DNA from 2 places in the Actinopolymorpha sp. B9G3 genome. Region 1 is predicted to be linked to the other one. Evidence: predicted binding sites of a transcription regulator. Region 1 holds the regulator's gene; the other holds the start of a gene.
What was found. Region 1 encodes LexA, which represses DNA repair genes until DNA is damaged. Its sites were predicted from a motif close to TCGAACANNTGTTCGA; they were not measured.
Positions count from the first base shown of each region.

Region 2: a site for LexA is predicted at 7,868-7,883, ahead of ABNF93_RS11545 (SAV_6107 family HEPN domain-containing protein). Genes of this name have one in related genera too.

Region 1 covers NZ_JBEEAB010000002.1:558,732-573,536, forward strand. The annotation lists gene miaA (tRNA (adenosine(37)-N6)-dimethylallyltransferase MiaA) at 1-40, shown strand, start outside; gene ggt (gamma-glutamyltransferase) at 193-2,061, shown strand; gene dapF (diaminopimelate epimerase) at 2,176-3,078, shown strand; gene ABNF93_RS05680 (hypothetical protein) at 3,255-3,428, shown strand; gene ABNF93_RS05685 (enolase C-terminal domain-like protein) at 3,451-4,773, opposite strand; gene hflX (GTPase HflX) at 5,224-6,618, shown strand; gene ABNF93_RS05695 (rhomboid family intramembrane serine protease) at 6,721-7,365, opposite strand; gene ABNF93_RS05700 (S9 family peptidase) at 7,696-9,543, opposite strand; gene ABNF93_RS05705 (ATP-dependent DNA helicase) at 9,605-11,881, shown strand; gene ABNF93_RS05710 (hypothetical protein) at 11,882-12,736, opposite strand; gene lexA (transcriptional repressor LexA) at 12,780-13,517, opposite strand; gene ABNF93_RS05720 (LysM peptidoglycan-binding domain-containing protein) at 13,884-14,432, shown strand; gene nrdR (transcriptional regulator NrdR) at 14,779-14,805, shown strand, end outside.
Region 2 covers NZ_JBEEAB010000005.1:193,957-208,761, forward strand. The annotation lists gene pknB (Stk1 family PASTA domain-containing Ser/Thr kinase) at 1-164, opposite strand, end outside; gene ABNF93_RS11510 (class I SAM-dependent methyltransferase) at 296-1,120, opposite strand; gene ABNF93_RS11515 (NAD(P)/FAD-dependent oxidoreductase) at 1,146-2,330, shown strand; gene ABNF93_RS11520 (Rv2175c family DNA-binding protein) at 2,327-2,713, shown strand; gene ABNF93_RS11525 (barstar family protein) at 2,853-3,278, shown strand; gene ABNF93_RS11530 (polyprenyl synthetase family protein) at 3,467-4,636, opposite strand; gene metF (methylenetetrahydrofolate reductase [NAD(P)H]) at 4,685-5,602, shown strand; gene ABNF93_RS11540 (phytoene desaturase family protein) at 5,628-6,986, opposite strand; gene ABNF93_RS11545 (SAV_6107 family HEPN domain-containing protein) at 8,104-8,604, shown strand; gene ABNF93_RS11550 (methyltransferase domain-containing protein) at 8,669-9,478, shown strand; gene ABNF93_RS11555 (SCO2097 family morphological protein) at 9,689-10,126, shown strand; gene ABNF93_RS11560 (transglutaminase TgpA family protein) at 10,265-12,634, opposite strand; gene ABNF93_RS11565 (DUF58 domain-containing protein) at 12,631-14,067, opposite strand; gene ABNF93_RS11570 (AAA family ATPase) at 14,073-14,805, opposite strand, start outside.

The DNA.
Region 1 (14,805 bases):
CGCTGCGGTGTCGGCCGACCAGCTGCCGCGGCAAGAATGATCACGTTTGCGTGGTCAATACCAACAACACGTGGCAAATTCGCCGTGCAGGGTTGGGAATGATCACGCAGGCGTGATCATTTCGCCCCGGCGTGGTGGTTCTCTTCGACAGGGTTCGCGTATAGCGTCGATCGGGACGAGGAAGGGAGCACCATGATGCGCCGACTCGCCGTCGCTTCCGTCGCCAGTGCCACCGCGGCGGTGCTGGCAGCCGCGCTTGTCGTCCCACCCGCACAGGCGTACGTCCGCGCCGCGAGCCCGCCCGGCACCACGACGTCCCTTGCCGAAGCGCCCGCCGGACATGTGCCCGCCGGGAAGGTGCCGGTCGCCGAAGGCTATGGAGGGGCGGTGTCCACGGTCGACCTCGACGCCACCCGCGCGGGTCTCGGAGTGCTCCGCAGGGGCGGCAACGCCGTCGACGCGGCGGTCGCGGCGGCCGCGACGCTCGGTGTCACCGAACCGTTCTCCGCAGGCATCGGTGGCGGCGGCTTCTTCGTCTACTACGACGCCCGCTCCGGCGAGGTCCGCACGATCGACGGCCGGGAGACGGCACCGGCGGCGGCGACGGAGGAGTTGTTCATCGACCCCGAGGCCGGCGGGCCGTTGCCGTTCGAGCAGGCGCGGGTCAGCGGCCTGTCCGTCGGCGTCCCGGGCACTCCTGCCACCTGGCAGCGTGCGCTCGACGAGTGGGGTACCTGGTCCCTGCCCCAGGCGCTCGCTCCCGCGACAAAGGTGGCCGCGGAGGGCTTCGTCGTCGACGAGACGTTCCGCTCCCAGGTCGCCGAGAACTCCGACATCTTCGACGACTTCACCTCGACCAGTGAGCTGTACCTTCCGGGCGGCGCGCCGCCCGCTGCTGGATCCCGCTTCAGCAACCCGGATCTGGCGCGCACCTATGCGTTGCTCGCCAAGCAGGGCGTCGGTGCCCTCTACGACGGCCCGCTCGGTGCCGAGATCGCGCGTACCGTCCAGCAGCCGCCGGTCGCCCCCGACACCGATCGCGTTGTCAGGCCGGGCGCGATGACCGCTGCGGACCTCGCGGCCTACGACGCACCGCTGCGCGCGCCGACGCACGTGGACTACGCCGGCCTCGACGTCTACGGCATGGGCCCGCCGTCGTCCGGTGGCTCGACCGTGGGGGAGGCGCTCAACATCCTCGAGAGCCAGGACCTTTCGGCCGACGACAGGACCGCGGCACTGCACGCGTACGTCGAGGCGAGCGCGCTGGCCTTCGCCGACCGCAACCGCTACGTGGGCGATGCCGACCAGGTGGATGTCCCGCTCGACGAACTGCTGTCCCAGGGCTTCGCCGAGGAACGTGCCTGCCAGATCGATCCCGACGCGGTGCTGGAGAAGCCCGTCGCCCCCGGCGTCCCGGACGGGCAGTACGCGGGCTGCGGCGAAGAGGCGCCCGGCCCAACCGGCGGGCAGCGCGAAGGCTTGTCCACCACGCACCTGACCGTCTCCGACCGGTGGGGCAACGTCGTCGCCTACACGCTCACCATCGAGGCGACAGGCGGGAGCGGCATCGTGGTGCCCGACCGGGGTTTCCTGCTCAACAACGAGCTGACCGACTTCAACTTCGCACCCACCCAGGGCGATGCGCCCGACCCGAACCTGCCGGGGCCCGGCAAGCGACCGCGTTCGTCGATGTCGCCGACGATCGTGCTCGACGACGGCCGACCCCTCCTCGCGCTCGGTAGCCCGGGCGGAGCGACGATCATCACGACCGTCCTGCAGACCCTTGTCAACCGGCTCGATCTCGGCATGAACCTGCCGGATGCCGTGGCGGCTCCGCGCGTATCGTCACGCAACACCGCATCCCAGGCCGAACCCGCATTCCTCGCCTCACCGGAAGGCGAGGCACTTGTGGCAAAGGGGCACAAGTTCGCCGAGATCCCGGAGATCGGCGCGGAGACGGCGCTGGAGTTCGGCCGGCACGGGTTCGTCCAGGCAGTCGCCGAACCCACCAGGCGAGGAGGCGGATCGGCCATGGTCGTCAGACCCGGCCCGGACCGCTGAGGACCGCACGGCGGCGTACGAGGCGCCTCCTGATGCAATAGGTTCGTACGAAGGACCCCAGCGAGCCGGACCGTCGAGCAACACGGGCCGCCGAGCACGACAGGGTCCTTCGGCATGACAGGGTCCTTCGGCATGTACTGGGACACCTCAGGCGGAACGGAAGCGAGCGACAAGGTGACGCGGACTGTGCGGTGGGTCAAGGGCCACGGCACCGAGAACGACTTCCTGCTGCTCCGCGACCCGGACGGTACGACCTACCGTGACCTGGACGCCGCGGCCGTGCGGGCGATGTGCGAACGCCGCAGGGGTGTGGGCGCCGACGGGGTCCTCCGTGCCGTACGCACGGACGCGATCGACGACGGCCGGGCCTACGCCGAGGTGGCCGAGTGGTTCATGGACTTCCGCAATGCCGACGGCTCGACCGGCGAGATGTGCGGCAACGGTGCACGGGTGTTCGCGGCTTTCCTGTACGCGGAGGGGCTCGCCGACCCCGGCACCGAACTGCCTGTCGCGACCCGGGCGGGACTGAAGCGGATCCGGGTCGAGGGCGACGGCCAGCTCACGGTGGACATGGGCATCGCCCGGTTCCCAGCCTCGGACGGCCTGGAGGTCTCGGCCGCCGGTCACACGTGGTCGGCGACGGCGGTCGACATGGGGAACCCCCACGGGGTGGCGTTCGTCGACGACCTGGCGGATCCCGGCCCGCTGCTCGACCCGCCGACGTGGAGTCCGTCGGAGGTGTTCCCGAAGGGCGTGAACCTCGAGTTCGCCCTACGCCGGGGCGCCCGACACCTGGCGATGCGGGTGCATGAGCGAGGCGTCGGGGAGACGCGGTCGTGCGGTACCGGCGCGTGTGCGGTGGCGGTGACGACGGCACGAGTCGACGGGGTGGATCCGCCCGCGACGTATCGCGTCGACGTACCTGGTGGCACACTCGCGGTCGGTCTGCATTCCGATGGGCACGTGGAGCTCACCGGACCCGCAGTCCTCGTCGCGCGCGGTGAGGTCGACGTCTAGCTCAACGCCTCGGACGACCGGCGTCCTTGCTCTCCTCCCTGCTCATGGACTCTCCTCCGTGGTACGGCGTCCCTCGTCAGGAGAATCCCTGACCAGCGTCTCCGTCTTCCGGCCTAGAAGAGACGGGCCCTTCGGCCGAGGACTTTTGTCGGTCGTCACAGCTAATGTCCGTGAGCATGGCGATGATTCCGCAGCAGGCCACCGAGGACGATGCCGGTGCGCTGCGTGAGCAACGCCGGCGGATCGTCCTGCGTCACGTCCGTTCCCGGGCCGCGTCCCGCCTCGCCCGCAGGTCCGCCGTGATCCGCACGGCGGTGTTGCTGCGTTCGATCGGCTACCACGAACGCTGAACCGCCTTGCCGCGCAGCCGGTTCATGGACGCTGAACGGTGCCGTCCGGCAGCCGGGTACGGGTCCAGGCGTCGTTCACCAACGGATCCACCGGCGGATACTTCGCCGCCAGCTTCTCGTCGAGATCGACACCGAACCCTGGTGTGTCACTGGGCCACAGGTGCCCGTCTCGCACCTCGGGACAGCCGGGGAAGACCTCGGCCGCCGCCTCGTTGAAGACGTGCTGCTCCTGGATGCCGAAGTTCGGCGCGGCCAGGTCGAGCGCCAGGTTGGCCGCATGCCCGACCGGTGAGACGTCGCCCGGACCGTGCCAGGCCGTACGAATGCCGAAGAGCTCGGCGGCCGACGCGAGCCGCCAGGCCGGCGTGAGCCCACCGATCGCGGAGATGTGGCACCGGACGAAGTCGATCAACCGGTCGCGCACAAGGGGGACGTACTCCGCCGGGTTCGTGAACAGCTCCCCGATCGCCAGCGGCGTCGCGGTCTGCGCGCGCACTGTCGGGAGCCAGCCGAGGTCCTCCGGCGCGAGAAGGTCCTCGAGGAAGAACAGGCGGAACGGCTCGAGCTCTTTTGCCAGGCGTACGGCCTGGGTGGGGTGCAGTCGTTCGTGCACGTCGTGCAGGAGGTGCACCGACGGTCCCAGCTGCTCGCGCAGGTGGGCGAAGAGTGCGGGCACCACCCGCAGGTAAGCGTGGGGTTCCCACGCGTTCGGTGTGAGGCTGGGTCGCACCCTGAGGTCGGCTTGGGGTGAGCCGCCACGCTCATCGCCGGCACCCGTCGACGCCGCGGACGGAGCTCCGTACGTCAGCGCACCTGGGATCGCGACCTGGCAGCGGACGTACCGGTAGCCGTCCTCGACGTACGCGCGCACGTTGTCCTCGACCTCGGCGGCGTCGCGTCCGGAGGCGTGGGCGTAGACGGGCACGGCCGTGCGGCAGCGTCCGCCGAGCAGCTGCCACACCGGTAGGCCGGCCTGCTTGCCCTTCAGGTCCCACAGCGCCATGTCGACACCAGAGAGCGCGTTGTTGAGGACCGGCCCCAGGCGCCAGTACGAACTCACCAGGAGTGACGACGCGATATCGGTGATATCGGCCGGGTCACGCCCGATCAGCTGGGGAGCGAGGTAGTCCTCGATCGCTGTGGCGACTGCCCGTGCACGTTGCGTGAACGTCGCGCAGCCGAGGCCGTAGAGCCCGGGTTCGGACGTCTCGATCTTCACGACCACCAGGGTGATCCGCTCCGGTGCGGTGAGGATCGTCCGTACGCCGGTGATCCGTACGCCGCTGTCCGACGACTGCCAGGGCGGAGCGGCGAGGGGTTGGGACTGCTCAGAGGGCGAACTCACTGGGTGATCCTTCCGGCCGTTGCCAAGCTGTGTTGCCGCATGTGGCGTGGGCAGAGGGGAGAGGGCTGGTGGCGTGAGGGACTGTACGAAGCGGATCGGGCGGTGCCTACCGGTCCACGCCGAACGGACAGGTATCGGTCATACCGGTTCCGGCGTCCAGGGCATGTCGGTGCAAGCGTGGCGTCGGAGCCGATGTCGGTGCTCACTTGGATGTCGGTGCTCACTTGGATGTCGGTGCTCACTCGGACGATATGCGGGTGCACGGAAACGGCCCGCGTGCCACGATGGAGGAAGCTACGGCGCCTCCGTAGCGTTGACTGGAGCAGGATGACTCTACGACCACACACGAACACCCAGGCCGAGCTGGCGCGACAGGGCGATGCCCCGGAGAGGCCAACCGAGAGTCGAATCGACCTCGATCCGATCATGGCTGTGCGGGAGGTACCGGGCATGGACGATCGCGCCGAGGCAGATCCCGCCACCGGTGAACTCGATCTCGAGGACCGTCAGGCGCTCCGCCGGGTAGCAGGCTTCTCGACCGAGCTCACCGACATCACCGAGGTGGAGTATCGGCGCCTCCAGCTCGAACGCGTCGTCCTCGTCGGCGTCTGGACAGACGGCAGCGTCGAAGACGCGGAAAACTCCCTCCGCGAACTCAAGCTGCTCGCCGAGACGGCGGGCGCGGAGGTCCTCGAAGGGCTGATCCAGCGGCGAAGCCGGCCCGACCAGGCCACCTACATCGGCCGCGGCAAGGTCGACGACGTCCGGTCCGACGTGATGATGACCGGTGCCGACACGGTGATCTGCGACGGCGAGCTGAGCCCTGCCCAGCTGCGCAACCTGGAAGAACGCATCAAGGTGAAGGTCATCGACCGCACCGCGTTGATCCTCGACATCTTCGCCCAACACGCCAAGAGCAAGGAGGGCAAGGCCCAGGTCGAGCTGGCCCAGCTGTCTTACTTCCTTCCCCGGCTGCGTGGTTGGGGTGGGCAGCTGTCCCGGCAGGCCGGCGGCCGCGCCGGCGGTGCCACCGGCGGTGTCGGCCTGCGTGGACCTGGTGAGACCAAGCTCGAGATCGACCGGCGCCGGATCCGTACCCGGATGGCCAAGCTACGCCGGGAGATCGTGGCGATGAAGACCAGCCGCGGGACGAAGCGCCTGCGCCGCCGCCGCAACGAAGTGCCCTCCGTCGCCATCGCCGGCTACACCAACGCCGGCAAGTCCTCTCTGCTCAACCGGCTCACCGGAGCAGGCGTACTCGTCGAGGACGCGTTGTTCGCCACCCTCGACCCGACGACGCGGCGGGCCAGCAGTCCCGACGGCAAGCTCTTCACACTGACCGACACCGTGGGTTTCGTACGCCATCTTCCGCACGAGTTGGTCGAGGCGTTCCGGTCGACGTTGGAGGAGGTCGCCGACGCCGACCTCGTGGTCCACGTCGTCGACGGCTCGCATGCCGACCCCGAAGGCCAGATCAGCACCGTCCGTGAGGTGCTGGCCGAGGCGGGCGCCGGCGACGTGCCGGAGATCGTCGCGATCAACAAGGCCGACCTCGCCGACCCGGTGGAGCTGGCCAGGCTGCAGACGCTGGTCCCGCGATCGGTCATTGTCTCCGCGCGGACCGGACACGGCATCGCCGAACTGCTGGAAGCGATTGGGACCGAACTCCCGCGCCCAGAGGTCGAGGTCAGTGCGCTCGTTCCCTACGCACGCGGCGACATCGTGGCGAAGGTCCATGAGCACGGCGAGGTACTCGAGATCGAGCACACCCCCGAAGGCACCAGGCTGCGCGCCCGGGTCAACCCAGGCCTCGCGGCCGCCCTGACCGGCTTCGCCGCCGGGTGAGGGTTGTCGCCGATCGGCCGCGCCCGCCCATGCAGGAACGACGCGGGTGACGTGCTGCGGTGGAGACGACGGGCGGTGCATGCCTACCGCCCCGTCACGTGGCTAGGACGCGCCCCAGCTGGTGGAGCGGGGAGACGTGGTACGCCGTGGAGAACCGCCGAGCAACCACGCACTGATGAGGCCGCCGACGGCGCCGAAGAAGTGTCCCTGCCAGGAGATCCCGGCCTGGGGTAGGAGCCCGCTGAGGAGCGCACCGCCCCAGAAGACGACCACCAGGATGCCGATCAGGAGCTGGCCCAGGCTGCGGTTGAAGATACCCCGCACGATGAGGTAGGTGGCATAGCCGAACACGATCCCGCTGGCGCCGACCGTGATCGAGCCGGGCGGCGACGTCAGCCACGTGCCGATCCCGCTCACCAGCGCCACGACGACGGTCACGCCCAGCAGATGGGCCGCGCCGCTCGCGGCGATGATCGCGCCGAGCATGAGCAGCGGGATCGTGTTGGAGATCAGGTGGCCGAAGCCCGCGTGGAGGAACGGCGCGGCGGCGATGCCGATCAGGCCGTCGGAGTCACGCGCCTGGATGCCGAAACCGTCGAGCGCCCCGCCGAGGAACGTGTCGAGGAACTCGCTCGCCCACATCAACCCGACCAACAGGACCAAAATCTTGAGACCGGCGACGCCGGGATCACCGAAGCGGTTGCCGGCACCGCGCCGGTCCGGCAGCGGCGAGTACGCAGACGACATGCATCCACCATGCCCGATCCGGGCAAGTCGCGCCGCTTGTGCGATCAGTTTCTTACCGGGTTTTCAAGTCCATCCGCTTCGGAACCCCGGCCTCGCGCCTGGTGGCACGGCGGACAGGCTGCCGGGGGCACGTGGCGGGCGTCGCGCGGGCGGACAGGCAGCCGGGGGCACGTGGTGGGCGTCGCGCGGGCGGACAGATGGCGGTCGGGCAGATGGCGGCCGGGCAGGCGGTGTCGCGTGGTGGGCCGTCACACGGGCGGCCGGATGGCGGTCTGGCGGCCGGAGTGGCGTAGTGGGTCCGCAACCGGGACCACGCGCTGGGAGGCTGGCTCAGCCCTCCGAACGCCCGCCCAGGTGCTCGGCCAGGAACCGCTCGGCCGCCGCGTAGTAGACCTCGCGGTTCTCCGGCCGGGCCAGGCCGTGCCCTTCGTCCGGGAAGAGAAGGTATTCGTGCGGAACGCCCTTGCTCTTCAGGGCCTCCACGATCTGCTCCGCTTCGGCCTGTTTGACCCGCGGGTCGTTCGCACCCTGCGCCACCAGGACCGGGATCGAGATGTCCTCGACCCGGGACAGGGGGGAGCGTTCCCAGAGCATGTCCTTCTCGGTCTCGGGGTCGCCGACCTTGGCGTACATCATCGCGACCATCGGCTTCCAGTACGGCGGGACCGCGGCCAGCAAAGTCAGGAGGTTGGACGGGCCGCACATGTCGACCGCACAGCGGAACACGTCGGGTGTGAAGGCGGCACCCGCCAGTGCGGCATACCCGCCGTAGGAACCGCCCATGATCCCGATCCGGTCCGGGTCGATGAACCCCTGCCCGCCGAGGTGTTCGATGGCGTCGAGCAGGTCGGTGTGCATCGTGCGGCCCCACTGCTTGTCGGCGGCGTTCCCGAACGCCTTGCCGTAGCCCGTCGACCCGCGGAAGTTGACCTGCACACATGCGTAGCCGCGGTTGGCGAGCCACTGCGCTTCGGCGTTGTAGCCCCAGGCGTCACGCGCCCATGGACCGCCGTGGACGTTGAGCACCGCGGGAAGGTGCTCGCGTTCGACGTCGGGCGGGAACGTCACGTAGCCGTGGATCTCAAGGCCGTCGCGCGCGGTGAAGGCGAACGGCTCCATGGGCGCGAGGGCGTACCCGCCGAGGTCCGGCTTGTGCGCGAACAGGAACCGGAGCCCGCCCGTCGACCGGTCGTACAGGTAGAAGCGGACCGGGCCGTCGGACGGCATGACCGACACCATCCAGAGCCGGTCGTCGCGTTCGGTGCGGTTGATGCCGAGCTCGCCGTCGATGCCGAGGGAGCTCCGGAGTTGTTCGACGGCCTGGCCGTACGCCTCGTCCAGAAACGTCCAGGACTTGCGATCCTTGTCGAAGATCACGGCCTGCGGCACGCGGGTCTCCGGGTCGAACTCCACGCCGTCCACGTCGTACGCGGAATCGGCGGCGAGCTCAGTCTCCTTGCCCGTCGCGAGGTCGACGCTCACCAGCCGGGCCGCGTTGGCGCCGAGAGAGGAGACGAGGTAAAGCGTGGTGCCGTCGCGGGAGAACCCGACCGGGCTGGTGGTGTTGGCGTCGTCGGCCGGAACCTCCAGCCAGGAATGGAACTCGCCATCCTCGTCGGCGAGGAAGAACACCACACCGCCGTCCTCGGTCACCGAGGCCGCACCCTGGATGGTGAGATCGGTGTCGGCGAGCCAGCCGACGTAGCCGGGATTGTCCCGGATCTTCTCCAGTTCGCCATTGGTGAGGTCCAGGCGGTAGACGTCATGGAGTTCAGGCCTGTCCCTGTTGATGGCGAGCAGCATCGTGGTCGGGTGCCAGCGGTTGTGGCCGAGGACCCGCACCTGCACGTTGTCGTACGGCGTCACACACCGCTCGGCGCCGGACTCCAGGTCGAGCAGGTGCAGGCGCCAGTTCTCGTCGCCGCCCTCGTCCTGCAGGTAGTACAACGTCCGGTCGTCGTGGCAGAAGCCGAAGACCCGGATACCGCGGCCGCGATCACGTGTCACCGGCATCGCCTGGTCCGGTTCGTCGACCGGGCCGACCCAGACGTTGAGCACGCCCTCGTCAGGAGCGAGGTAGCCCAGCCGGGTGCCGTCGGGGGAGACGGTGGGGGTGGCGTACGTCGGATTGCCGAACAGGACCGCGCGGGGGATCAGCGGTACGGCGTCGTAGGTCATGGGCAAATCCCACCACATGAGGGGCCGCCGGCGGGGAACCCGGGCGGTATAACCTCGCGGGATGGCCGAACCAGCGCGGGATTCCCGCGACGCCCCGCCATCGACGTCGGACCGGCCGGATCCCCGCGTGCGTGAGCTGCTCCAGGACGCTGTGACCGCGCTCGCCGGCACCGAGCGGCCCGGACAGGTGGTCATGGCTGAGGCCGTGACGCGCGCGATGGAGCGTGGTGAACACCTGGTCGTGCAGGCCGGAACGGGTACGGGGAAGTCCCTCGCCTATCTCGTTCCGGCGTTCCTGCATCCGGGTGGGGGCGAGCGACGCCCGGTCGTGGTGGCGACGGCCACGCTGGCGCTGCAGGCGCAGCTGGTCGGCCGTGACCTTCCCCAGCTCGTGGATGCGATCGAGAAGCGGCTCGGCCGGCGACCGTCGTACGCCATTTTGAAGGGACGGCACAACTACGCCTGTCTGCACCGGGTTCGTGACGGCGTACCCGACGAGCAGGGAGCCCTGGTCGAGAGAGTCGACACGGGGCCGCTCGGCCGGCAGGTCCTGACGTTGCGGAACTGGGCGAAGAACGAGGCACAGACCGGCGGCAACGGCGACCGCGACGCGGCGCCGACCCACCAGGACCGCGCCTGGGCGCAGGTGGCCGTGTCGTCGCGGGAATGCCTGGGCGCACAGCGCTGCCCCTATGGCGACGAGTGCTTCGCCGAGCGAGCCCGGGAGCGTGCGCTGGCCGCCGACGTGATCGTCACCAACCACGCACTGCTGGCGATCGACGCCCTGGAGAACGTCCCCGTGTTGCCCGACTACGACGTCGCGATCGTCGACGAGGCGCACGAGCTGGCCGCCAGGGTCACGAGCACGGCGTCGGCGGAGCTGGCGCCCGGCATGGTGCAGCGCGCGGCGCGCCGGGCCCGGTCCTTCTGCGACGGCGGCGAAGCCGATCCGTTGGAGGACGCGGGCGAGACCCTGCGCACCGCCCTCGCCTCTGCGGCGCTCGGTCGGGTGGAGTCCCTGGGTGGCGAGCTCGCCGCGGCGGTCGCGCTTGTCCGTGACAGTGCACGTGCGGCCTGGTCGGCGTTCCCTGGGGAGAAGAAGGACCCGGGGGGCGATGCCGAGAAGGAGTCGGGACGCCGCCAGGCGCGGGCCTACGTCGAACAGGTCCGTGACATCGCCGATCGGATCGCGGCGATGTCGCCCCACGACGTCGTGTGGGTGGCCGAACGCGAACGTGGAGGGCCTGAACTGTGTGTGGCGCCGCTGTCCGTGTCGGGCCTGCTGCGGGTGCACCTGATGGCCGAGCGGACGTGCATCCTCACCTCGGCGACGTTGAAGCTGGGCGGCGACTTCGACGCGGCGGCTCGGTCGGTGGGCCTGCGACCGGTCGACCGCCTCCCTGATCCGCCGGAAGGCCACGAACCGGTAGGCGACCAGCCAACAGGTGACGGGCCGGATGGTGACCGCCCAGAAGGTGACCGCCCAGAAGGTGACCGCCCAGAAGGTGACCGCCCAGAAGGTGACCGCCCAGAAGGTGACCGCCCAGACGGAGACCGGTCAGGACGTGCGGCTGGCCGTCACACAGGCGGTGCGAACGCAGAACCCGGCGGCGCTTCCACCGACCCGGCCGCGGCGGCGGGCACGGACGTCGTGGAACCCTTGCCGTGGCGTGCGCTCGATGTCGGTTCGCCGTTCGACTACGGCCGGCAGGCGATCCTCTATGTCGCTCGACGATTGCCGCCGCCGGGGCGTGGTGGCATCTCGGAGCGCACGTTGCAGGAGCTGGCACAGCTCATGGAGGCCTCGGGCGGCGGGACACTCGGCCTCTTCTCGTCCCGCCGCGCCGCGCAGGACGCCGCGGCAGCGGTTCGGGAACGCCTCGGCCTCGAGGTGCTCTGCCAGGGCGAGGGGCAGCTGGCGGAGCTGCATCGCCGGTTCGTGGACGAGCCGCGGACGTCGTTGTTCGGCACCTTGTCGCTCTGGCAGGGACTGGACGTGCCGGGCGACACCTGCCAGCTCGTGGTCATCGACCGCATTCCGTTCCCGCGTCCCGACGACCCGCTCGCCTCGGCCAGGCAGCGCGCCGTCGACGAGGCCGGCGGCAACGGCTTCATGGCGGTGGCGGCGACCCATGCCGCACTGCTGCTCGCCCAAGGCGTCGGCCGGCTGATCCGGCGTTCGTCCGACCGCGGGGTGGTCGCCGTGCTCGATCCCCGGCTGGTCACGGCCCGCTACGGCGGCTTCCTGCGGGCGTCACTGCCACCGATGTGGTTCACGCCCGACCGCGACGTCGCCGTCGGAGCGCTGCAGCGTTTGCGCGCCGCCCGCGACGCCTGATCAGTCCGGCATGCGTACGCAGATCGCGATCGGGGTCTGTTGGCGGCCCTGACCGAACGGGTTGTCCCGGAACAGTTCGCAGAAGAAGCCGGGGCGGCGATCGGTGTCGTGTCCCAATACGTCACGGCCGAGGTCGTTGGAGTCGATGACGACGGTGCCCGCCAGCGTCCCGGCGATGTCCTCGGGGAGCTGGGCAGTCACGGCGTCGGTGATGGCCGTGGCCACCTTGCCAGGGTCCTTGGGCGGAAGCTTCGCCGAGACATTGGACGGGAACGCCGAATAGGACGTCGGGCCGTCGATCGCGTTGACCCGGTGCCCGGCCACGACGTAGAACCATCCGCGCTGGCGGACGGCCTTGCCGACGACACTGGCTGCTGCCGCTGCCAGGATCCTGGGAAGGCCCGCCTCGTTGATCGCCAGCTGCATCGTCCAAGGGCTGCCGAGTCCGATGCCGTGCGGCGTGCGCTGGACCAGCCGGGAGAGGACCCTGGCCGCGGGTCCCGGGTCGATCTCCCAGGTGAAGTAGGACCGTCCCTGCGAGATCGCCACGATCTTCTCGCTCACCACGACGTACCACGGTCCCTCGAAGACCCCGCTGAAGTGGGGACTCTCCGCGACATGGCGCGCGGCATCGCGGACGTAGGCCGTCACGCGGGTCGGCACGTCGTCGCCGCGGGCGAAGAGTTCAGTCTGGAGGGGGATGCGTGCCCATCGCATCCCTTCGACCTCCACGACCAGACTCTTGCCGTCGTTCGGGGCCAACGGCTCCTTCGCCGGCGGTGGATCGTGCGGGACAGCGGACCGCGCGCGGTCAGCTCCTGACGTCGCGTCGGTCCCCGTCGTGGAGTTTGTCATGCTGCTCCCGGTCGTCAGGTGGTGTGCGCGGCACCCTGACAGGTCAGACGCGCCGCAGGACCGCGACGACCTTACCGAGGATCACGGCGTCGTCTCCAGGAATCGGCTCATAGGCCGGGTTGTGCGGCAGCAGCCAGACCTGCTTGCCGCGCCGGCTGTAGGTCTTGACGGTGGCCTCACCGTCGATCATCGCCGACACGATCTCGCCCAGCTCGGCCGTGGGTTGCTGGCGAACCACCACCCAGTCGCCGTCGCAGATGGCCGCCTCGACCATCGAGTCTCCCTTGACCTTGAGCAGGAACAGCTCACCTTCGCCCACCAGCTGACGGGGGAGCGGCATGATCTCCTCGACAGCCTGCTCGGCGAGGATCGGTCCACCGGCGGCGATCCGGCCTACCACGGGCACGAACGCCGGCGTGGGATGAGCGTCACCGCTGTCGGTCTCGTCGTACGTCGTCATCCGGGCACTCGAGACGGCCCGGCGGTGCGTGTCGGGGAACAAGACCTCGAGCGCGCGGGGTCGGTTGGGGTCGCGCCGGATGAACCCCTTGGTCTCGAGGACGCGGAGCTGGTGGGCGACCGATGAGGACGAGGTCAGACCGACGAGCTCGCCGATCTCGCGCATGGCAGGTGGATATCCCCGGTTTTCGACCGACTCGCGGATGACTTCCAGGATTCGGCGCTGCCTGGGCGTGAGGCCGGTGGCGTCCGGCGGCCCGTCGGGCAGTTCGCGCACGGCCGCGGTGGAGGAGTCGCGATCGGACTTCTTCCGCTTGGGCATAGCGGTGTTCTCCTTCCGAGGGTTTCCAGGAAGGGCTCCCGGGTTCCCGCCGGGTGCCCACATCGAGGAGCGTAGGGCCTCCGCCATCCACTTTCAAACATCTGTTCGACGGCGTGTCGCGAGCGTGTCGCGGACCGTGCAGGACGCCGGTCGCGCCCACCCGGCCGATGGGGGGTCTGCCTGGCCGACGTGGGCGGGGCTGGTCCTCTCTTATGGGAGAACCTGTGGCCTCGAACCTATTTTCGACCCTGCGGTCTGGCGGGCTGTCGGTGGGGTGGTGTAGAAAATCGTCCAGACGTTCGATCGAACAGTCGTTCGACGTCGAGCAAGGTCGAGGTTCGTTCCCTCGCCGTAGGAGGTCGGCACATGAGCAGCAGTGCGCCAGTCGTGCACATCGACGAGTTCCGTTCCCGGCGGACCTCTCGGGCGGGCGCGCCCCACCTCCCGGAGGCACTGTCGGGCAGTGGACGGCTCGAGGCGGTCCCCCGCAGGGCCGCCGCCGAGCGCACTCCGGCGCGAGCCCGGCGCGGTCCACGGCCGCGGTTGGTGCGGGCGTGTCATCGAGGGCTGGTGGCGGGTGAGCCCGTGCAGGCGCCGGTCACCCTGACCCGGCGGGGCCGGGTCGCCGTTCTGGTGATGACGCTGGTCTTCCTCGCGCTCGGCGTCCTCGGCTCGGTTGTCCTGTTGCAGGGCGCGTCGGCCGCCGACGCGGGCTCTGACGGTGGTCAGTCGGTCCGGACCAGGACGGTGACGGTGGCGCCAGGGCAGACGCTGTGGGAGATCGCCGCACGAGTGGATCCTGATGCCGACATCCGGGCCACGGTCGAGGAGATCTCCCGGCTCAATGGCCTGACGAGTGCCGGTGACCTGGAGATGGGCCAGTCACTCGTGGTCCCAGTTCGTTCCGGTGGCTGACATCGCCGCCCCGAAGGTCTGGCCGGCGACACGCCCGACTATCGCGGGTTCTGTCCCGCCTTGCGCCACCTGACCTGCAGCGACGCGGGGAGAGGAGTGTCGCCGGCGCGTCGAAGCTTGCATGGGTCTGGCGACCGACGTACGGTACCCCTAGATATGGTAGTTACAGAGCTGTAAGTCGTCCACAGGTTGTGATTCGAAGCCCACAGGTTCTCCCCAGGGAATCCACAGTCTCATCCCCAGGAGAAGCGCGATCTGGGCCCCGAACCAGGACATGTCGGGCAGATCTTGACGGCAGGGCCCGATCATCTGATCACCGCCGCCTGGACCCCGAGGAGCGCGCGTCATGCACTGCCCTTTCTGTCGACACCTC
Region 2 (14,805 bases), on a different contig from region 1:
TCGGCCAGGCCGGCGTGGAGCATCTTGAGCGCGACCGTGCGGTGCAGCCGGGTGTCGACGGCTTCGTAGACCATCGCCATGCCGCCGCGCGCGATGCGGCGCCCCACCCGGTACCTGCCGTCGAGCAGGCGACCGACCATGGGGTCACTGACGCTTACGTCCACGCGAGGGCCTCGCTGACAAATCGGTTCGGACGTCACGAGTGTAGGGACACCGTGCCAACCCGCCCAGCAGGCCGCGCCGCTCGTCGTCGAGCGGTGTCACTCTCCGTGCTCCGGCCGGGGCGGATGGTGAGTCACGCGGTGGCGGCCAGGATTCCCATGTGCCCGGTCACGTGGAACGCTCCGGTGCGCTCGATCTCGGCGCGGATCCGGCACTCGGCGGCTCCACGGTAGTCCTCCCACGACACCGACGGCGGCAGGTGACGGGCGAGGTCACGCGTGCTGTCGACGTAGGCGAGCACCGGAGCGACCTCGGGGACGACGAGTCGGTAGCGGCGCTCCTGCACCTCGCACGTCCCGAACACCTGGCGGACGAGCTCGATGCCGACGTCGAGGGAGAACCGGCGGTCGTCGAAGGAGTAGGCCGGCGGGTCGACGATGCCCAGATCACGCAGGCTCGCCTGCCACAGCCCACCCATCTCGGCTTTGTCGTCGTGGGCGTTCGTACTCGCGACAAGCCGGCCACCCGGCCGGAGTACGCGGCGCAACTCAGCCAGCGCGGCACGCGGATCCGTCGCGTAGTACAGCATGTGCATCGCCAGGGCCCCGCCCGCGCTGCCGTCGCTGAACGGCAGCCGGTCGACCTCGCCGACGACCTCCGGCCGCATGCCCACAGACAGGTCGACCGGAACCACACGGAGGTCCGGCCTGGTCGCCCGGAGGCGCGAGGTGTAGGCACCAGTGCCCCAACCGACGTCCAGCACCGGACCGCCGACGTCGCCCAGCCGCGCAAGGGCGAGCCCCACCAGATCGAGGTGCGGCCGCTGCCAGTCGTAGATCGAGACCCGGGCAGCCAGCCTGGAGTCATCGGCGTACGCCTCGCCGATGAGGACATCGTGCGAAGGAGTGTTGGAGACGGTGGCACCGCCCGAGCCGGACACCGCGTGATCGGTTGTCATGGGAGGCCACCATAGGCTGCGAACGATGGAACGTGTCGTTGTCGCCGGTGCGGGACTCGCGGGCCTGCAGGCCGTCATTGCCCTGCGCGGCCAGGGGTACTCGGGTGAGCTGGTCCTGGTCGGAGCCGAGCCACATCCGCCGTACAACCGGCCGCCCCTGTCCAAGGCCGTCCTGCTCGGCGACGCCGACGACCCGACGCTGCCGTTCGACGCGGCCGCGTTGAAGGTCGACGTCCGCCTCGACACGACAGCGACCGACCTGCGCGAAGGAGAGCTCGACACCGACGCTGGGACCCTTGCCTACGACGGACTCGTCATCGCGACCGGAGCCGAACCGTTCCGGCTCCCCGGCGACGGCGCGATCTACCTCCGTACCCGCGACGACGCCGTCGCGCTGCGGTCCCGACTGCAGGCCGGTGAGCGGGTGATCGTCGTCGGCGCGGGATGGATCGGTGCCGAGGTGGCGACGGCCGCCGCTCGGCACGGCTGCCGAGTCACCGTGCTCGAGCAGGCCGCGACCCCGGTCACGCACGCGCTGCCCGCCGAGGTCGGACGGCACTTCGCGCCGTGGTACGCCGCCGCCGGCGTCGAGTTGCTCTGCGGCCAGCGCGTGGCGGCCGTACGTCCTGACGGCGTGGACCTCGCCGACGGACGCCGGCTCTCCGCCTCCCTCGTCGTCGTCGGTGTGGGTGTCCGGCCGGCAACCTCCTGGCTCGAGGGCTCCGGACTCGCGCTAGACCACGGCGTCGCCGTGGGACCGGACCTTCTCACCAGCTGGCCCGCAGTCGTGGCGGCTGGCGACGTGACAGCCCGCTGGTCGCCCCGCTACGCCACTCGGATCCGCGGCGAACACTGGGACGACGCGCTGCGGGCACCGGCCGTTGCCGCCGCCACCCTCCTGGGCCGGGACGAGACCTATGACCCGGTGCCGTACGTCTGGAGCGAGCAGTTCGGCCGCTTTGTCCAGTACGCCGGACATCCCGCGGCGAGCGATCGGATCGTGTGGCGCGGGGACCCCGACCGCGACCCGTCCTGGTCGGCGTTCTGGCTCACCGGAGACGACCGCCTCACCGCGCTGATCGCCGTCGGCCGGCCCCGTGACCTGGTGCAGGGGCGGCGCCTCGCCGGCAGGGGCGTCCGGGTAGATGCCGAACTCCTCACAGACCCGGCGGTTAGCGTCCAGGCAACGGTGGCAGGCTTGGCAGGGTGAGCAGGAACGAGTCGACCACGAGTGCCGCCACCAACGACCTCGACCACCTCGTCCCCGCCTGGCTGAACCTCCCCGAGGTGGCCGAGCGGCTCGGTGTGGGCGTCAACCGCGTACGCCAGCTCCTGCGCGACAGGGAGCTGATCGCCCTGCCGCACGGGGAGCGGGGAGTGCTCCACGTCCCGGCCGACTTCCTGGCCGGTGACCGGGTGGTCAAAGGCCTGGCGGGGACACTCACGGTCCTCCATGACGCCGGCTATGACGAGGTGGAAGCCGTCCGATGGCTCCACACGCCCGATGACGGCCTCGATGGCACACCGATCGCGGCGCTGGCTGACAACCGCGGTCGGCAGGTACGCCGGCAGGCCCAGGCGCTCGGCTTCTGACCACACGCCGGCACTGGCGCCGTCACTTCACTGGCGCCGTCAGCTCACCGGCCGTTTCGACACGGAACTTTTCACACCGGCCTGCGTGGACGCGGAGCCGGGGAACGGGCGCGGGGGAGCTGCCCGGAAGGAGTGGGCGATGCCTGAGCTGGACAAGTTGCTCGCTGGGGAACAGGCCCCCGGCGTCTACCAGTGGCGGTCCGCACCGAGCGAGGCGAAGGTGAAAGCGGCCGCCGAGCAGGCTGGCTGGCGCTTCGTCGAGTTCGACACGACTACCGTGGTCGACAAGGCGGGACTCCTCGACACCGTTGCCGCGACGTTCGGGTTCCCGACGTACTTCGGGCGCAACTTCGACGCGTTCGCCGACTGCCTGAGCGAGGTGCGCGACGACGCGGGGATCCTTGTGCTGTGGGAGGGATGGGCGGGTCTCGCCGAGCTCAACCCGCAGACCGCCCGCATGGCGCTCGACGTGTTCTCCGATCGCGCCAGGGAGAAGCAGTGGGGCCCCTTCGCCGTCCTGCTCGCCGGCACGGGACCCGAACTCGACGTCCCCACGTTCGACTAGGGGGTGTCCCGTGGATCAGGGTCGGATAGCGAGCGGCGTATCCGCGCCCGGCTGGCAAGGCCGAGGAGGAGTCAAGAGCGGTGTCCTCTTGGCGACGACGAGAACGCAGCCAGGCGGGATGCGGGACGTCGCGAGCCCGGCCAAGATCCAGGGGAAACCCCCTAGCCCTGAGGACGCACCGGGCGGTGCTAGCCGGAGCGCTGCGTCGCCAGCCGGGCGAGCTCACCGAGGGCCGAGCGCGCGTCCTCGGTCGCGACCGGGGCCTTCGCGAGCGCGGTCGACGCGGCGTCGGTGAGCTCGGCGATGAGCCGCTCCACCGTGGCGAGCGCACCGGTGGCCACGATCACGTCCCGCAGCTCGGCCACCCCACCGGAGTCGAGGTCCCGGTCGCCGAAGCACGTGCGGAACCGCTCGGCCTGTGCTGGTGTCGCGGCCTCGAGCGTCTTGGCGACGAGGACCGTGCGCTTGCCTTCCCGCAGGTCGTCGCCCGCGGGCTTACCGGTCACCTGGGGATCGCCGAAGATGCCGAGTACGTCGTCTCGGAGTTGGAACGCCTCACCGAGCGGAATGCCGTACGCCGAGTACGCGGCCAGCAACTGGGGCGACGCACCGGCGAGGACCCCGCCGAGATGGAGCGGCCGTTCGACGGTGTACTTCGCGCTCTTGTACCTCACCACCCGCATCGCCGCCGGAACTGACGACGTTCCCGCCGCCTGGTTCACCAGGTCGAGATACTGACCGGCCATCACTTCCGTACGCATCAGGTCGAAGTACCTGAAGGCCGCCAGCAGCCGGTCGTTGGGCAGGCCGCAGCCGCGCAGCATCTCGTCTGACCAGCACAGGCACAGGTCGCCCAGGAGCAGGGCGGCACCGATACCGAACGGCTCCGCCGGACCGTCCCAGCGCCTGGTCGCGTGCAGGCTCGCGAACTGCCTGTGCACCGACGGCCTTCCGCGCCGGGTGTCGGAGGCGTCCATCACGTCGTCATGCACGATCGCCGCGGTCTGGAGGAGTTCGAGCGCGGCCGAGGCGGTCACGATCCGCGGATCGTCCGCCTCGCCGCCGGCACCACGCCAGCCCCAGGAGCAGAACGCCGGCCGCAGTCGCTTGCCGCCCGCGACGAACGAACGGACCACGTCCAGTTGGACGTCGAGCTCGGGGTCGATCGCCCGCAGCTCGGCGGCCCGCTCGTCGAGGAACCGGTCGAGGGCGGCGTCGACCCGCTGCCGCAGGCCCGGAAGATCGAGAACGTGGCCGGCATCGGCCCGCCGGTGCCCGGGCGCTGTTTCGCCCGCGGCAGCTGCCTCTGCGCCGGCCGGTGCGGGCGGCGGCCAGGGCACGTGCGTCGTGTTCGGCACGTCCGCCAGCCTAGACGGCACGGACCCGCCGGCCAGTAACCTGGGCGCATGGCTCTAGGACTGCACTCGACGAGACCTGCCACCACCACGATCCGCGACCTGCTCGCTCGCGGTGACCGTTCGTATTCGTTCGAGTTCTTTCCACCGAAGAACGATCAGGGTGAACAACAACTCTGGCGGGCGTTGCGTGAGCTGGAGACGCTCGCGCCGACGTTCGTCTCGGTGACCTACGGTGCCGGCGGCTCCACCCGGGACCGCACCGTGCGGATCACCGGGCAGATCGCCGCCGAGACGACTCTCACCCCCGTCGCCCATCTCACGTGTGTCGGACATTCCCGGGCCGAGCTGCGGTCGGTGATCGGCGCGTACGCCGATGCGGGCATCGGCAACGTGCTGGCTCTGCGGGGGGATCCCGAAGGCGGAGCCGGCCAGCCGTGGACACCACACCCTGAGGGCCTCGACCACGCCGACGAACTGGTCGAGCTGCTCTGCCAGCTGGGCGAGTTCTGTGTGGGTGTCGCGGCGTTTCCCGAGGGCCACCCGGAAGCGGTCAGCCTCGACGCCGACGCCGAGTTCCTTGCCCGCAAGGCGGCGGCTGGCGCCGACTTCGCGGTCACCCAGTTTTTCTTCAACGCCGACGACTACCTCGCCCTGGTGGACCGGGCGAGCCGGTACGGCTGCGACATCCCGATCATTCCGGGAATCATGCCGGTGACGAACGTGCGCCAGATCCAGCGGTTCGCGACACTGTCGGGCGCGGAGTTCCCCGGCTGGCTCGCCGACCGGTTGCTGGCGGTGGAGGACGACCCGGCCGCCGTACGCGCGATCGGCGTGGAGGTCGCCACCGACCTGTGCCTGAAGCTGCTCGCCGGCGGCGCCCCGGGCCTGCACTTCTACACGCTCAACCGGTCGACCGCCACCCGGGAGATCTACTCGAACGTCGCTCAGGCCGGCGTTCGCCACTGACGGTCCGGCGCGTTCGCGCGGCGCCTCACGCGCGGCCGATCTCCGTGGCGACCGCCGCGGCTCCCAACAACACCTCGGGCACACCAGGACCCGGATGCGCCGTGGCGCCGACCATGAACAGCCCGCGCACAGCCGTGTGGTTGCGGGCGACGCCGAGGCCCCGGACGGCCCCCCGCCACGCCGGTCCGTAGCTCGTCGCGTCGCCGTCGACGCGGGCGACGACCCGGTCGCGGATGTCCCACCCGCGCCGGGCCAGGAGCTCCAGCGGATCCGCGGTGGTCCCGGTTCCCCCGTTGCGGTGCACGATGATGCTCACGGCGCGATGGCCCGCCGGGGCGAGGCTCGGGTCGTCGGGTGCGCGCACCACCACCGTCGGTGACTCACGGGCGTCGTCTCCGTGGAAGACGGTCTCGTGCGGGAGGTCGTCCGCTGCGTCGGCCAGACCGACGTGGACGAGTGGGGGAGGCGACGCGTCCCGCAGCGTCCGGGCGGAGCGGCGCATGGCCCGCGGCGGCCGGGCCAGGAGGCCGCGGGCAACGGTGCGTACGTCGACGCCGGACACGACGACATCAGCCGCCAGGCGCTCCCCGCCACGCAGCTCCACACCAGTGACGGCACCGTCGCCCCGGATCGCCACCGCCTCGGCCTCGAGACGTACGGTCACGGCACGTTCGTCGAGCCGCTGGCCCAGGGCGTCGACAAGTGCGCCGAACCCGCCCGCGCAGGTCCAGATGCCGAACGTCCGTTCGACGTACGCCCGCACCGCCGTGAAGCTTGGCGCGTCCGCGGGGCCGGAACCCGTCGCGAGCACCGGATACTCGAGCAGCTTCCTGGCACGGACGTCGGTCAGTCGGCGCCGGGCAAAGGCCCGCAACGACCGGCCGCGAACGAGGACCCGCACCCCAGTGGGGCCGAGGCTTCCTACGCCGGAGAACGGAACCTCGAGCACCCGGGTCCGCAGCAACTCCCAGGTCGGGGCGAGTTCGTCGACGACCGCCTCCCAGGCCGCACCCGTGGTGGAGCCGAGCGCTGCCTCGACCGCGCGTCGTTGGCCGGATCTGCTGCCCACTGGAAGGTCAAGGGCGGTGCCGTCGGAGAAGACGTGCCGGCGCGGCGTGGGTAGCGGCGCGAGTTCGAGGACCCGCTCCAGCGGTCGGCCCGACTTGCGGAACAGGTCACGCAACGTGGCTGGCAGTGTCACCGCGGCTGGTCCAGCATCCCAGCGGAACCGGCCGACTGCGGGGTCGTCGCATTCGGCCGTACGCACGACCCCGCCGAGGTGGGAGGAACGCTCCAGCAGGGTGACGGCGTGTCCCAGCTTGGCGAGGCGCGCGGCTGCCGCCAGGCCGCCCAGCCCGCCTCCGATCACCACGACCCGAGCCACAGACGTCGGAGCGTAGTCGTTCGCGGACGCCCGGCGTGTCGGGGGTGCCCAGGGATTCCCCTGGGGAACTACCTAGGAACGAATGAGTACCTCGCCGGATAGTCGCGAAACCTTCCAGTCGCGAGGATTTCGGACATGGAACGACCACGGCCCGTGGCAACGCGCGGCGGACAAGGACAGCCCTAGTCAGGCGGCGCGACGACACCTCGGCGGCCGAGGTTGCGAGCGGTGGAGCGGTTGGGCCCCCACGGGGGTGGGGCCCAGCCGCTTCGCCATGTCTGGGGTGTGCGGCGCCGCGCGGGCCGCCCCGCCCGGGAGACAGCCCGCGCGGACTCTGTGGGGCCGACGGCCGATCACCTGCTGCCCGACACCACCGGCGCGTCGTGCCCGCAGCGCCAGGCCCTGGGGGTGAGCGTGCAGCCCCGACGCCGTACGCCAGCGCCTCGTCGACGCCGAGATCCCGTGCCGGCGGCAGGACGCTCGACGACGCCGGAGTTGTAGCCGGTTCACCGCTGGAGTGGGGGCCCACGGACCGGGGGAGACCGCGTCCGGCCGCGGTTCATGATCAACAGGTAGGTAACGGGGAAACATGGCCCGCGATCGCCAGGTTTCCGCCTCTTGATCATGAACCTGGATCTCGGGACGGTTGGCCGCCAGCCGCCAGCCGCCAGCCGCCAGCCGGCGGTCGCCAGCCGCCAGCCGACGGTCGGCGGTCGGCGGTCGGCGGTCGACGGTCGACGGTCGACGGTTGACTGTCGGCGGTTGTCGGTGGTCCCTGCGAGACTCCGGGCCGTGATCGCAACAGGGCAGCGTGCGCAGTCCTCAGACCGCGGCGACGGGCTCTTGACCTGGTTGTCGCGCCGGGCTACATTTGCCATTGTTCGAACATGCGTTCGATCTCGTCCGTCGGGGAGTCGGGTCCCCGGCGGGCGAACTGCCCGGTGCGACAGCTCGACCCTGTCGCGGCGGGCGCCAGTTGGGTCCGGGCGAGGTGCGCAGGGCAGGGGAAGTGCCTCGCCCGGCGGCTGGTGCGACGAGCTCGAAGCCGAGGTTGTCGCCGGGCGCGTGCCGACTGCGTTGCGTCGGTGCCGTCCGGCTTTCGTGAAAGGAGTCCCGCATGCGGACGCACGCGACACCTGAGTTTCAGGCACCGCTCGGACCGGGCGTCTTCGTCGCGCTGGAGCGTGCCCGGGCCTCCCTCGCCGAGGCGGAGTTGGCCGCGACGCCTGCAGAGCGCTACGTCGCCGCGCACATCGCAGCGCTGCGCACCGCCGCCGCGGTCCTGGCCGGACGGTCCAGGCCAAGCGGCCGGCGCGGGCAGCGCGATGCCTGGACGATGCTCGCCCGCGTCACGCCGGAGCTGGGCGAGTGGGCGGCCTTCTTCGCGGCCGGCGCGGGTAAGCGGGCGGCCGCCGAGGCCGGTCTGCGTCAGGCGGTGACCGACCGGGAGGCGGCCGATCTCGTCCGCGATGCCGAACGCTTTCTGGCAGACGTCGAACGGCTGCTCGAACTCCCGCATCAACCGCCCCTGCCGAGGGACGGAGACCTCCTCGACGAGCCGGGCGAGGTGAGCCGCGCCGCCGTGCCGCAGCCGCGGGCTCGCGACACGGCCGCCTGACCTCTGGGCGCCTGGACAAATAGGCTGGTAGCAGTTGTCCATGCGAACGAGGAGGCACAGTCCCGTGCCCGAGTGCGGCCGGTCCGCTGATGGCTCTGACCCCCGCGCACAACGTGGAGAGGCGGCCAGCGGCGCGGGCCATCGTCGTGCCGTCCGCAGCGAGGTGGTTTGGCGCCTGGTTCGCACGATCCTGGCCGAGCAGTCCGCCGTAGCAGGGCACGCCCAGCTCGACGTCGTCGACGCTGGTGGTGGCACTGGTCACCTCGCCGTTCCGCTCGCCGAGCTCGGACACCGGGTCACCGTCGTCGATCCCAGTCCTGACTCGCTCGCTGCGCTGAAGCGGCGGGCCGACGAGGCAGCGGTCACCGGTTCCGTCCAGGCTGTGCAGGGCGATGTCACGGACCTGCCGGAGCTTGTCGGCGCGGCGGGCGCCGACCTCGTGCTGTGCCACAGCGTCCTCGAGGTCGTCGATGACCCGGGCGCTGCCCTCGAGTCGATGGCGGCTGTCCTGCGCCCGGGCGCCGCCCTCAGTCTGGTGGCCGCGAACCGGTACGCCGTCGTCCTGGCCAAGGTCATTGGCGGGCACTTGTCCGACGCCCGCGCCGTCCTGGCGGAGCCGGCCGAAGGGTGGCAGCCGGAGGGGCCGACGCCGCGCAGGTTCACCGCCACCCAACTCCGCCGGGCGGTCGGGAACGTCGGGCTTGTCGTCCTTGCCGAGCACGGTGTGCGGGTATTCGCCGATCTGGCCCCAGCGACCCTCGCCGACGAGCCGTCGGCCGCCGCGGCACTGCTCGAACTGGAGGCAGCTGCCGCGGAACACCCGACGTTCCGTGCCATCGCGACCCAGATCCACCTGCTTGCTCGGCGAGTGTGATCAACCGCTGATCGTCAGGTACCGTGTGACCCGCGAGCGACCATCCGGGCCTGGCTCCATATGCGTGACATATGCGGAACAGTGCGCCGGTAACCGTCGAACGTGAGAGGTCGGCTACCGTGCTGGTCCAAGCCTGCTTAGACTGCATCTAGGCCCCGAAGATCGAACACAGCAAAGCTCGAAACACGGCAGTGTCCCGTTGGAGGTCAGGTGCCTCTCTCCGACCACGAGCAGCGGTTGCTCGAGCAGATGGAGCGGGCCCTTGCTGCCGAGGACCCTAAGCTCGCCTCGGCGCTGCGAGGGGTCGATCTACGCACCCGACAACGCCGCCGCGCAGCACTCGGTGCGGTGGTGTTTGTTGTCGGCATGGTGCTGATGCTCGGCGGCGCGATCATGATGACGACCGGGCGCAGTGTCGCCGCCTACATCGTGGTCAGCGTGCTCGGCTTCCTTGTCATGCTGGTGTCGGCCTACTACGTCGCGACCAGTGTGCGGCACATGCCCGCGGCCGGCGAGATGTCCAAGGTCGTCCCCATTCGCGGGCGCGGCGGCCGGCGACCCAAGGCCAAGGCGAAGGCGAAGGCCAGTGGGACGTTCATGCAACGCATGGAGGAACGCTGGAGACGACGCCGCGAGTCCGGCTTCTGACCGACTCGCTCCTCTGAGCTGGCTCTCAGGTCCGGCACTTGGCGGAGAATCCGCGTCTTGCCGCTGTTTCCAGGGCGGCACCCTTTCAGGGCGGCACCCTTGAGGGCGGCAACTGCTTCCACGGTAGGGCTGCCACACTCAGTGCGCGGCGGGTGTCCTCCGGCGGCGCCAGGGCAGCTGGAGCACCTGCCTGACCGAGCGTGCGCCCGCGGTGTCCATCCGGTCGAGCAGCCCGAACACCGGACGCCACAGCCGAGGTAGCTGGCGGCCCAGCGACGGGGGCAGCAGCACGGCCCGCGCCTGCTGAGCGCGTGAGCCGGTAGACCGCAACGCCTGCGTCACCGCCTTGAGCGGTTCTGTGACGTCGCCCGCCGAGCCGGGATCGGGGGCGTACCGACTCCGCTCCACGGCCTCGACGACCTCCTGCAGGCTTGCAACAGCGTCCTGGGGCACCTTGGGCCGCAGCCGGGCGCCGGTGGCCCGCGGGGTCGCGGCATCGTCCCAGGTCAGCCCGGCGTCGATACTCGAGTCGGCAAGTTCCCGCCAGGCCCCCTCGACCAGTCGGCCCGGCGGCTGGCGTGGCGACAACCTGACCTGCCTGATCGCCGTGCGGACGAGGAACGGCACCGCCGCGACCAACAGGACGCACGCGAGGATCAGGAACGGAACCGGACTGATGCCCGGGTCGGCAGGTGTCTGCGGAGCGCCCCGGAGCGGGTCGTCCTCACCTGGCAGCGGCGCGGGACTGGCACTGCTGGTGGTGTCCTGGCTGGGGTCGTCCGGGTCGACTGTCGTCTCGGGGGTCGGAGCCGACGGGGTGTCCGAGTCCGGGACGGTCCACGACGGGGCGAGCCCGGTCTGAGCCTGCGGTGTCGGCTCGAACCGCACCCACCCATAGCCGGTGAAGTACAGCTCCGGCCAGGCATGCGAGTCGTGCGCGGTCACCAGCCAGCGGTTGTCCGGCTGCCGGGTCCCGGCCATGTAGCCCACACCGACCCGCGCGGGGATGCCGAGCGAGCGGGCCATGATCGCCATCGTCGCCGCGAACTGCTCGCAGTAGCCGCGCTTGTCGGCGAGGAACTCCAGCATCGCTGGTTCGCCGTGCCCTGACTCGACGTTGATGTCGTAGGAGAAATCGGTACGGAACCAGCTCTGCAGCGCGATCGCCTTGTCGTAGTTGGTCTTCGCATCGCCCACCTGGCGAAGGGCAATGTTCTTGACCTGTTCGGGAAGCGGCGGCAGCTCGGTGTAGCGGCTGAACACCGCCTCCGGCGCGAGACCTGCGGCATCGAGCTCGCCTGGTTTGAGTCCGAGCTTGAGCGTGCTCACGTCATACATCAGACCGGCCGAGCTCTTCCCTCGGCTCACGATGTCGAGCGTGTCGGGGTCGTAGCCCCACTCGCCAGGAGCCTTGAGCGTGGTCGCGGGATACGGGGACGGCAGCCAGCGGGACTCGAGCGCATCGGTGACCTGGAACGTCGTACGCACGTTGGTCCGGGGGACCGACTGGCTGAGGCCCGGAGGGTCGGGCAGCCGACTGGACTCGCCCGGTTCGTTCTCGATGTTCCGGACACTGCGCTGGGACGGACGCCACCGCTCGCCGTCGAACTCGTCGAGCGTGACGAGCTTGATGTAGTCGGGTGTGTCCGTCGTGGTGCGGTAGGTGAGGACGGGGACGTTCTGGGGGAGCCTCAGGTCGCGCCGGAGGTCGACGATCGGGTTGTCGACCTTGATGGTCTGGCCGCTCGTGCCGAAGCCGCCGCCTTCCCCCTGGCCGAAGATCCCTTCCGGAAGTGCCGGCATCAGGGCGGGTACCACGACGGCGAGCCCGATGACCATCGCGCCGACGCGGCGGCCGGTCTGGCCGAACAGCGACGCCTGCACGTTGTCCTGCGGCCCGGCCACGTCGTCGGCGATCCCGATCACCCGGCCCCATCGACTCAGGCGTTCGCGGCTCTCACTGACGAGGAGGATGACGTAGCCGATCGCCGCCGGAATGAACGCCAGCGCCGAGATGCCGCCTGAGACGGTGGTGGCCGGAATGCTGTAGAGCAGCAGCAGCGGAAGTCCCGCCCAGGGTGCCAGACGGAACGTGGCGCACATGGTGTCGACGGAAATGGCGACGAGGCCGATGCCCAGGGCCGTCACCATGGCGAGATCATGGTCATAGGGCACGGGCGCGGCGTACCGGACGACGACGAGCAGCCCTTCGTTGATGCGTTCGGTCAGAGCTTCGACCGAGCCCCCGCTCGGCAGGAAGCCGAACCGGAGATCCTCGTGCGCATAGACCAGGATGAACGCCCAACCGAGCGCCGCCAGCTGGCCGAGCGGGACGAGCAGGTGGGGGGTGCCGAGTTGGCGAAGGCCGAAGCCGGTGGCCCCGACGAAGAGCAGGACGAGCACCGCGGACCCGAGCCATTCCTGACCTTGGTAGGCCGGAAGCAGGGCCAGACAGGCGAGGAACGTGGCGGCCACTCCCGCGATGGTGTTTCGCAGTGCTTCGTTCACGTCGCCGGTCCTCCCACCATGTCGCTCCGCGGGGATGTGGGCCCGTCGGCCGTGGGCACCGCACCCGTGAGGGGAGGGGCGGAGCCGTCCGTCGGCACGCCGACGGTCGGGTAGCCCACCGGTCTGGTGGTGCCGCTGGCCGGAGCGGAGGAGGACCCGCCCTGCCCGTACCCTTCGCCGACGACGAGCTGGGTCCAGACGTGCGGCACCGGGTCACCCGAACGCGCGACGACGGTCCGCCAGCCACCGCCGCGCAGGATCCGCAACGCTTCGGAGAGCTGCTCGGCGACCGCCGCGGGTGAGCGCTCCTTGGACATGGCCCAGCTCGGCGCGTCGACGACGATGGCCAACCCGGACGCCGAACGCTGCCGGATACGGACCATGGCCTCGGCCTCGGGCGGTGTGATGACGCCCAGGACGGCGATGAGCAGGCCGTACGAATTGTCGTGGGGAAGGCTCAGCGAACCGTGGGTGAGCTGGCCGATCGACGACGGGCCGACCACGGCCAGCGCGTCGAGCAGGTGCCCCTCGGCCTCTGCGGACGGACCGGACTCCCGGGCGGCCGTGGCGACGGAGGCGCCGGCGTCGGTCGCGAGCCGCAGGGAGTACCCCCGCCGCAGCAGGTGGGCGCCGATCGACGCCGCGGCGCTGACCGACCACTCGAACGAGGACGCCGGTCCGCTGCCCCGGTGACCGATGCGGCGGGTGTCGAGGATGACCGTGGCGCGACTCTGCCACGGCTGGTCCTCGCGCCGGACCATGAGCTCACCGCGACGGGCGCTCGACCGCCAGTGCACCCGACGCAGGTCGTCGCCGTCACGGTATTCGCGGACGGTGACGTCTTCTTCGCCGTCGGCCGCCGCGGCGCGGGGGCGGCTCTCGCCGTTGGTCGCCCACTCACCGCCGATCCGCGCCGAGACGAGCGGATGGACCTCCGGTGTCACGAGCAGCGTGTCCTGTGCCTTGAACGAACGGGTGAGCTCGACCAGGCCGAACGGATCGGTCACCCGCAGCGTCAGGGGGCCGAGCGTGAAGCGCCCCCGGACGTCGGAACGCACGGAGTAGCCGACGTCGCGGCGCCACCGGGCGGACATCCGGTCGAGGACGAACCGGGGCCGCGCACCGAGGACGTATGGCACGTGGTCCTCGAGCAGCAGCAGCCCGGTGGGCATCCGGCCGACGTTCTCCAGCCGCAGCCGGACGTGACTGGCTTGGCCGACCGGAACACGCACCGGTTGGATCGTGCGGCTGGCCGCGATCCGGTAGCGGGTCCGCGCGACGACGAGGACGGTCACGATCGGAAGCGCGACCAGGAAGATCGCGACCCTGAGCAGGTCCTTCTGGCCGAGGGCGAGAGCACAGACGGCGGCGGCGACTCCTGCGGCGACGAACGCACGGCCGCGGGTGGTGAGGGAGGAGAACCGGCCGCCCATCGGGCTCACCGGGCGCGGCGCTGGGGGTCGGGTACCGGCACGGTACGGACGAGGTCGGAGACGACCTGTTCTGCCGTACGACGCGCGATCTGGGCCTCGGCGGCAGGCAGCAGCCGGTGGGCCAGGACGGGGATGGCGAGAGTCTGGATATCGTCCGGCAGGACGTACTCGCGGTCGTCGAGCGCGGCCGCGGCCCGGGCCGCCCGGATCAGGTGCAGCGTCGCGCGCGGCGACGCGCCGAGTCGGAGATCAGGGGAGTGCCGGGTGGCGGTCACGAGGGCGATGGCGTACTGCTTCACTGCCTCAGCGACGTAGACGCCCTGCACGATGTCGATGAGCTTGGCGATCTCGCGGGCGTCGGTGACGGGTTCGAGATCGTCGAGCGGCGAGTTGGCGCCGTGGGCGTCGAGCATCTCCAACTCCGCCTGCGCGCTCGGGTATCCCATCGAGACCCGGGCCATGAACCTGTCCCGCTGTGCCTCCGGCAGGGGATAGGTGCCTTCCATCTCGATCGGGTTCTGGGTCGCGATGACCATGAACGGCAGTTCGAGGTGGTACGTCGTGCCGTCGACGGTGACCTGGGCCTCTTCCATGCACTCGAGCAGGGCCGACTGCGTCTTGGGCGAGGCACGGTTGATCTCGTCGCCGACCACGATGTTGGCGAAGATGCCACCCGGCCGGAACTCGAAGTCGTGGTTCTCCTGGTTGTAGACCGACACGCCCGTGACGTCGCTCGGC